Regions from separate parts of the Vibrio sp. Isolate22 genome, predicted to be linked through region 1. Evidence: riboswitches for the same ligand, from Rfam matches in the RefSeq annotation. Region 1 holds a riboswitch; the other holds the start of a gene.
The links. Region 1 has a riboswitch for cyclic di-GMP ahead of gbpA (N-acetylglucosamine-binding protein GbpA). Riboswitches for the same ligand answer to the same signal wherever they lie in the genome.

Region 1 (4,397 bases):
TTTTGCTGATTGCTTAGTTTTATTCACATGAAAGTAAATACAGAGCGATCAATTAGTCGACTTTGTACCAAGCATCTTGCCAGTGTGAGCCTACACCAGGTTCGTACTGAGTTGCCGTTGGTGCCCACTGAATACAGTAACCAGAGTATGGGAACTCTTTACACTGATAAACGCTACCATCACTGCTTAGTACTTTTGTACCTTCAGTGTAAGATTCAATGCTTTCAGGGAATACGAAATCGTAATCGCCTGCTGGTGGCGGTGTTTGCTCGTCCATAAGGTGGAAATCAAGCGTGTTTTGGTCAACTAAGTTGCCTTGGTCATCCTTAGTTACAACCACAAGCATGTGGTGGCCAGCTTCAGATTTAGACAGAGTCAATCGAATATCTTCAACTTGTCCGTCTTTAAGTTCAGATTTCTGAGACGCAAGTGCTTCACGGTGGTGGTTGTATACCGTGAGCTCTGCTTGAACGTCGCCCGTTGCCGCTAGAGTAAGATCAAGTTGAGTCGGTTGATTCTCGTCGATAATGTACTCTGACTCTAAACCTGTTACTTCAACTTCATGCTCTGGCTCTGGAGTATCAATCTTGTAGCCGATCTCTACGCTCTTAAAGCCTGAACCTGCTTTTAAGTAAACCGGGTTTGAGCCGTATACAGGAGCGAAATCACCTTGGTCGTTCAATTGACCCGCTTTGATTTGCGTCTGCTCTTGGTTGATCTTTGATGCCAATGCATAAGACCAGTTATTCGCTTTACCTTGTTCATTGTTCTCAATGACTAGCTCTGTGCTGTATGAAGCGTTCTCACCAGATTGGTCAAAGACACGAGTGTAAACGGCATCACCGATGTTTAGGTCGCGAGTTGGGTTGATTTGACCACCTTGGTCCCAATCAGGAATGATCGGGCCATCGCCATCAAATTTCACATCAATAATGTTGTAGAAAGCCATTGCAGTATCACCCACATCCCAAACAGCAAGAATCACTTGGTAGCCTTCACGCTCAGGGACATTACACAAGTGGCTTACTTGCATTGGTGGCTGTTCCATATTGCCTTCGACTACACAGAATGGCGTTAGATCAAAAGAACTGCGAGCCAAAGGCTGGTTTGGATTCCAGTCTGGTTTTGTAATGTAGTATTTCCAATCGTGAGTCACGTGGTTTGCTGTGAATGTCCACTCAAAGTATTGAGAGCCAGATTGGATGGGGCGTTTAACCCAACGGTCTGCTGTTTGCTCGTCTAGCGCAGCCGCTAAAGAAGATTGCGCACTAGCGATTTTTCCATCTGCAGGGCCAACCTCTGGGAAGCCTTCAGGACCTTCGACACTTTGTGGTTCGTATTGGATACCACCACAGTTGGTGTTCTTCTCTTGTGTATCACTCGCAGGGAACTTACACAGCGCTACACGGCTTTCAGCTACGCCATTATTGTATGCCGAGACATAACCGTGACCGAAGCTTGCACCACTAACGCTTAGTAGCGATAGAGCGATGAGTGATTTTTTTGGGAGTTGTTTCATTATTTGTCCTTACTGTATTTGGCCTACAAAAAAGAGAACACTCCGGCACGCATTTGCACTTAAATCCTGTTAAGTGGCAGCTCCGCTATCATAGGCAGAATAATTGTCGACAGACCGGTGGCTTTGCGTCCTATTCTTTCAAATAGTTTGCCAGAAGTGCGTTTAAGCAAGCGAAATGTAGTCAACGCGTTTTATAAATGCGAATGAATAGATTGAAATGTGGAATGCTAATCTCGAACTTTTAATTCTTGTCACAAATTAACTTGCTAAATGTATTCTTTATTTACCTATAAGTGATTGAAATAAATTAAGAAAGTATTTGCTCTAATTATTTTTGTGAATGGTTTTGCCTTATGAGTTTTGTTTTGGATAACAATTGAGCGCATATCAAAACCAAACCTTTGGCTTCCACTAACCGAACCCTGACACGCTATGTATGAAAAACCGGACAATTAATTGGTATGAATTATATAAAGGAGTCAGTATGGAATTCACTGAACAAGATAGAGAAGCGTTATACCAAACGTGGATGTCACAAAAATCACGAATGCGAATCACACAAATGGAGTTTTCAAAGAAGCTTGGAATGAGTCAGCTTGATTTCTCAAACGTGCTGCGAGGGGAGTCGCCGCTAACTATGTCATTTGTGAGCCATTTCTGTCGCCTACTTCATTTGGAGCCGAGAAACGTATTCCCGTCACTTAAAGAAGGAAATGACTCTGGTCCTAAAGTGGTCTATTTGAAAAGTAGAATGAGTGTGGATGGAGAGATCCAAAATGCTTACATCGAAGGAAATCAAGTGATCGTAGAGTATGCTCACACTGTTCAACACAACTAATTTTAGAGTTAGCTCTGAGTTATAGCCCCTTTTTCTACAAACTTTTCACATATGGTATAGCATACTTGGGTGTTTTTCTTCCAATCTAAGTGCGCTATGAATCCTCTAAAACTATTTTTGCTTGTCGCAACCAGCATCTTTTTGTTTGGTTGTGCAGGCGGCCCAATCAAGACTGCTACCAAATTCACCACTTATGAAGATTTTCAGCCTGGCCCTGACGGGGGAGTTGACCTCGTTTGGGCAAGAATAGGGCTGCGTGACGCCGATCGCTTGAAGAATAAGTTGGATGATTATGATTCTGTCGTCATTGACCAAATTTTTGTGCTCGCCGAAGAAGGCTCGTTAGATCAAGAAGAAATTCAGGAACTTACTGACCACATGGTGAGTCGTTTAGAGGAGAAAATATCGCCTCATAAAGTGATCGTTGGTGAGCCGACGGGCAAAACGTTACGCCTAAGTATCGCATTGAGTAACGTTGAAACGCCAAATCCTATTTTAGCCGTTACCAGTAGTGTCTTACCGTTTGGGCTTGCCATGTCGACCATCTCCAAAGTTGCGACAGGAGAGCACACCAATGTTGGTAGTGCGAGTGTCGAGCTGCTGGTGAGTGACGCTCAAGATGGCACACCACTGTTCGCAGCGATCGATCGTGAAGCCGGAAATAAGGACTTTTCGACTATGATCGATTCACTTGATGATGCCAAAGATGCAATCAACTATTGGGTTGAACGTTTAGGTGATACTCTACAGAACATCGATGACGCATAGAAAGACCGAACAATGCTAGAGAAAGAGAATCTGATTAAGTTGGCTCGAATGCAGATGCCATTTGGAAAGTACGCCGGCCGTACACTGATTGACTTACCTGAAGAATATTTGTTGTGGTTCGACAAGAAAGGGTTCCCAAACGGTGAGCTAGGTGACTTGCTCAAACTGTGCCTAGCGTTAAAAATAGAAGGGCTCGACAGTGTCGTCAAGCCATTGAAAAGAATGTAATTAATTATAAAGCTCACGTTAACAGCGTGGGCTTTTTTGTTTCTGTTGATAGAACAGTTTCGTTGAGAAGTGATGGGTGAAAAAACATTCAACGTTACCCGATTGAAATTGCGCAATCGATAGCATGTAAATAAAGTTATACAGGGTGTTTTAAATATAAAACACAAAAAAAATTGCGTTCTTTTTAAATTAGTGATTGAAACTGGCGTTTTTACTAGTTAAGTTACAGGGAACAAGAAGATATGTGCTGATGGAAAGTTACGTGAGATAACGTACATTCAGCTCAAGGATAGATATAGGAAGAAGTAAGCAATGTTCCAGACTGATGATGTAAGAATTAACAAAGTAAAAGAGTTATTACCCCCTGTTGCTGTTTTAGAAAAGTTTCCAGCAACAGAAGTTGCTTCTTCTACAACCTTTGAAAGCCGTAAAGCAATTCACAACATTCTAGAAGACAAAGATGACCGCCTATTGGTTATCGTTGGTCCATGTTCTATTCATGATCCAGAAGCCGCTCTTGAATACGGTAAGCGTTTGAAAGTTCTGCGTGACGAACTAGGCGATAAGCTTGAAATCGTAATGCGTGTTTACTTTGAAAAACCACGTACTACCGTTGGCTGGAAAGGCCTGATCAATGACCCGTACATGGATGACACGTTCAAGCTAAACGATGGTCTACGTCTTGGACGTAAGCTATTGCTTGATCTAACAGACATGGGTATGCCGACGGCAAGTGAATTCCTAGACATGATCACGCCTCAATACGTAGCAGACTTAATTAGCTGGGGTGCAATTGGCGCACGTACTACGGAATCTCAAGTTCACCGTGAGCTAGCTTCTGGTCTTTCATGCCCTGTTGGTTTCAAGAATGGTACTGATGGCAACATCAAGATCGCAACAGACGCAATCCGCTCTGCAAGTGCTTCTCACCACTTCTTGTCTGTAACTAAGTACGGCCATTCAGCTATCGTTGAAACGGCTGGCAACCCTGATTGTCATATCATCCTACGTGGTGGTAAAGAGCCAAACTATAGTGCAGAGCAC
Region 2 (4,397 bases), on a different contig from region 1:
TCAGGATCTATGTAATGAAAGATACGAAAACGTTCAATGAGCAAAGAGCAGAAATTTACTGGTGGCTATCAAGCTTATTCGCCAAAGAGCTCACTCAAGACGAACTTGACCACTACCATTCTGTTGAAATTCGTTCTTTCTTAACTGGTTTAGGCGAAAATGAAACTCTAAAGCCTGCTATTGATAAGTTGGTTGATGCACTGAACCGCCTACAAACTCGCGAAGATGCACAACTAGAACTGTCTGCTGACTTTTGCGACCTTTTCCTAAAGACAGATAAGCATGGCGCCCTTCCTTATGCCTCAATGTACATCGGTGAAACTGGCCTATTAAACGATAAACCAGCGAAAAAGATGGAAGAGATCATGGCTAAGCACAACCTAGTGGTTAACCAAGATCTAAAAGAACCAGCAGACCACATCGCTATCGAACTCGACTTCTTAGGAAACCTAATCATTCGCTCTAATGAAACAGAATCAGAAGAAGAACTAGAAAAATCGTTCGAAGTTCAGCAACAATTTATCGAGCAACAGCTATTAACTTGGATCCCGAAATTCAACGTTAAGTGTCACGATGTTGATGAATTCGGTTTCTACGCTGCTGTCTCTTCTCTGCTAATGGCTTTCTGTCAATTAGATGCTCAATATTTAGCTGGTGAATAAGGTTAACTGATGACTAGGTAAATAAATTCCGTAGAATGTGACAATTCACCCGGATTTCTGGGTGAATTGTATTGCGAGTATTTTCTAGTCAGTCTAGAATTGTGACCGCAAACGATAAAATATGAAACATTCACGAAATGCTATGCTTATTAAGTTCAGAGCATTTCGGTGTTAAAACAAGCCGCTCACTAGCGGTTTTTTGTTTTTTAACACTTTAGTACCCAAAGAGCCCTACAAATTTAAGCTCTTAGTTAGGTAGCTTAACGGCTACTTCACTCCGTACTTTGGGGAAAGTAGCTTCTAATAGGATAAAACCATGGCCACTATAAAAGATGTCGCTCGCTTAGCAGGCGTATCAACCACAACCGTTTCTCACGTAATCAACAAAACACGTTTTGTTGCAGAAGCGACTCAAGAAAAAGTAAATAAAGCGGTAGACGAATTAAACTATGCACCAAGTGCTGTTGCTCGTAGTTTGAAGTGTAATTCAACACGAACTATCGGCATGCTAGTGACTCAATCAACAAACCTATTCTTCTCTGAAGTTATCGATGGTGTTGAGAGCTACTGCTACCGTCAAGGTTACACTTTGATCCTGTGTAACACTGGTGGTATCTATGAGAAGCAACGTGACTACATTCGAATGCTTGCAGAGAAACGTGTAGATGGCATCTTAGTTATGTGTTCAGACCTAACAGAAGAACTGAGAGAGATGTTAGATCGTCATGCTGACATCCCTAAAGTAGTCATGGATTGGGGCCCAGAGAGTTCTCAAGCAGATAAAATCATTGATAACTCTGAAGAAGGCGGCTACCTAGCGACTAAATACCTAATCGACCGCGGTCACTCAAAGATTGCTTGTTTAAGTGGCCACTTAGACAAAGCAGCCTGTGTTGAACGTATCGCTGGTTACAAGCGCGCTCTAGAAGAAGCAAACATCACTGCAAGTGACGATATGATCATCGAAGGTAACTTCGAGTGTGATACAGCAGTACTTGCGGCAGACAAAATTGTTGAGATGGAAGAGCGCCCTACGGCAGTATTCTGCTTTAACGATACGATGGCACTCGGCTTAATGAGTCGCTTACAGCAAAAAGGCATCCGTATCCCAGAAGATATCTCTATCATTGGCTACGATAACATCGAATTGGCGGAGTACTTCTCTCCACCATTGACCACCGTTCACCAACCGAAGCGTCGTGTCGGCAAGAACGCATTCGAAATTCTGCTTGAGCGCATAAAAGACAAAGACCATGAAAAACGTGTCTTCGAAATGCACCCAGAAATTGTTGAACGTAGTACAGTTAAAACGTTAAATTAACTGATAAATTGAGTTTATTTTCATCAAGCGCACCTTTGGGGGCGCTTTTTTTATCAGCAGACAAAATAAACCTAGTTTCATATAATAAAGATCATTAATTGAAGCAATATCACATTTTGAAATATCAAGTGTGAGCCTCATTCAACAAAAACTTTATTCTATTCAATCAGTCACGCACAGGGCAAATCACTTGAAAAGGTGAGACGCAAAGCTTCCGGCCTAAACCACTCGTTGGTATGGTAGCGGGGTTACCGATGGCAAAATGCAGTAACTACTAATAATTTAGTAATTTACGGCTTATTGACAATGTAATTGCAACATTTTGCTAATCTCTCGGACCTGCTTATTTGGTGGCGTAGTTCAAATACACCGAGATAAATAACATGGATAAACCGATACTAAAGGACTCAATGAAGTTATTTGAGCCCCTAGGAAAAATAAAATCACGCTCAATGTTTGGTGGATTCGGTCTTTTTGCTGATGACACTATGTTTGCTCTGGTTGTTAATGACCAGTTGCACATACGAGCAGACAAAGGCACAACAAAACAGTTCGAGCAACAAGGGTTTCAACCGTACGTCTACAAAAAACGTGGTTTCCCTGTCGTAACTAAATACTTCGCTTTACCAGAAGGCCTGTGGCAAGACCAAGAGAAAATCTTACAACTTGCAACTACGTCTCTGGGTTTTGCAAAAGAAGAGAAAGCTGAACAGTCCGCTGCTAAGCCTACTCGACTGAAAGACCTCCCTAACCTTCGACTTGCCACTGAGCGCATGTTGAAGAAGGCCGGGATTGATTCCGTAGAACGTTTATATGAATCTGGCTCTGTAAACGCATTTAATGCCATCAAGGAATCTCATACGTCCTCTGTCAGTATTGAACTGCTTTGGGCATTAGAAGGAGCGATCAATGGCACGCATTGGTCGGTTATTCCACAGCAACGTCGCGAAGAGCTTATCAGTCGCGTCAATTAACATTGTCAGTACACCCTTTTTTATACAACTAAGCCGCATTTCTGCGGCTTTTTTTTCGATTAGTAACATTAGATAGTTTGCTGTTTTAGCACCCTATCAACATCCTAGAAAGATGGGCGATAATTATACTTAAAGTCGACTTTGACCATCGGAACGAAGTTAATCTCTCCAGATGAGTTCATGATTTCTTTGACTTTGATGCTCCCGTTTCTGATTTCAAACGAACGCACGTCCACCTTTTCAGAAGCTTGAGGTAGGATTTTGCTGAGTTCATAGGAACCCTTGCCGTTTATCTCCATCCAGATTTGTTTACCAGATTCGTAAGCCTGTGATTGGCTCGCAACTACATCCCCTTTAAAGATTTTAGATTCTACAGCGGCTCTATGATAGACACCCGAACCCATAGCTTGGAAAGAGAAAAGGCTTGTTGTAGCGATAACCGTCATCATTGATAATAATTTCATAGCTAGCTCCTTAGTTGTCTGCCTGAATAATTATCTAAAACAATCTTCATGCCTCGATTGTTACGTATATAGAACGAACCAAGACCAAAACTCTTTCAATTTTTTATCACTTTTTACGTGGTACAAATTATTTCTCTTAGATTAAGTTATATAAAACAATCCTCTAGCAAAAACTCATAATCTTTTAATCGCTGGATACTTCTCCCAGCTTTATGCTGCGAATTCCTATCGCTTACACAAAGCCAAACAGTTGGGCTAACCGTTCAAACTCTACTAATCGCATAAAATAAATAGTTTTTTATCATCTAATGAAAGTTAATCTATGCTTTGCCTGTCTATCTATACTAATGGTATGCATTGAAAATTTGAGGAAGTATCAATGAGTAAGAAAATGATATTGGGTATTGTGCTAGTCGTTACGATTGTTTTATTAGGCATCAACTTTGGTCAATACCTCACGCTGGAAAACGCCAAAGCACAACAAGCCGTGTTAAACGACTATATAGAAAGTAACTTTATTGTGGCTGCCGCGACTTACTTCATCGCGTATGTATTGATCACCGCTTTCTCTATTCCAGGAGCAGCGGTTGTTACCCTTCTTGGGGCTGCTCTATTTGGATTTTGGAACAGCTTACTTTTGGTTTCTTTCGCCAGTGCGATCGGCGCAACTCTTGCCTTTTTAAGTAGCCGCTACTTGCTACGTGACTGGATACAAACTAAGTTTGGCGACAAACTGTCTACAATTAATAAAGGTGTCGAAAAAGACGGCGCATTTTACTTGTTCTCTTTACGCCTTATACCTGTGTTCCCGTTTTTCCTTATCAACCTGCTAATGGGCTTGACGCCGATGTCGGTGACTCGCTACTACGTAACAAGCCAAATCGGCATGTTGCCAGGTACTGCTGTATTCTTAAATGCTGGTACTCAACTCGCAGAAATTGATTCGCTTTCAGGTATCGTTTCACCATCTGTACTA

Region 2: another riboswitch for cyclic di-GMP. It lies ahead of L1D55_RS16800 (TfoX/Sxy family DNA transformation protein); the one in region 1 lies ahead of gbpA (N-acetylglucosamine-binding protein GbpA).

What each region holds. Positions count from the first base shown of each region.
Region 1 is NZ_JAKEUW010000002.1:77,821-82,217, reverse strand. It holds gene gbpA (N-acetylglucosamine-binding protein GbpA) at 53-1,519, opposite strand; cyclic di-GMP riboswitch class I at 1,592-1,681, opposite strand; gene L1D55_RS01810 (transcriptional regulator) at 2,004-2,357, shown strand; gene L1D55_RS01805 (DUF3313 domain-containing protein) at 2,454-3,125, shown strand; gene L1D55_RS01800 (DUF3820 family protein) at 3,138-3,353, shown strand; gene aroG (3-deoxy-7-phosphoheptulonate synthase AroG) at 3,666-4,397, shown strand, end outside.
Region 2 is NZ_JAKEUW010000030.1:47,306-51,702, reverse strand. It holds gene torD (molecular chaperone TorD) at 15-662, shown strand; gene purR (HTH-type transcriptional repressor PurR) at 979-1,983, shown strand; cyclic di-GMP riboswitch class I at 2,154-2,239, shown strand; gene L1D55_RS16800 (TfoX/Sxy family DNA transformation protein) at 2,367-2,957, shown strand; gene L1D55_RS16795 (DUF3316 domain-containing protein) at 3,062-3,421, opposite strand; gene L1D55_RS16790 (TVP38/TMEM64 family protein) at 3,801-4,397, shown strand, end outside.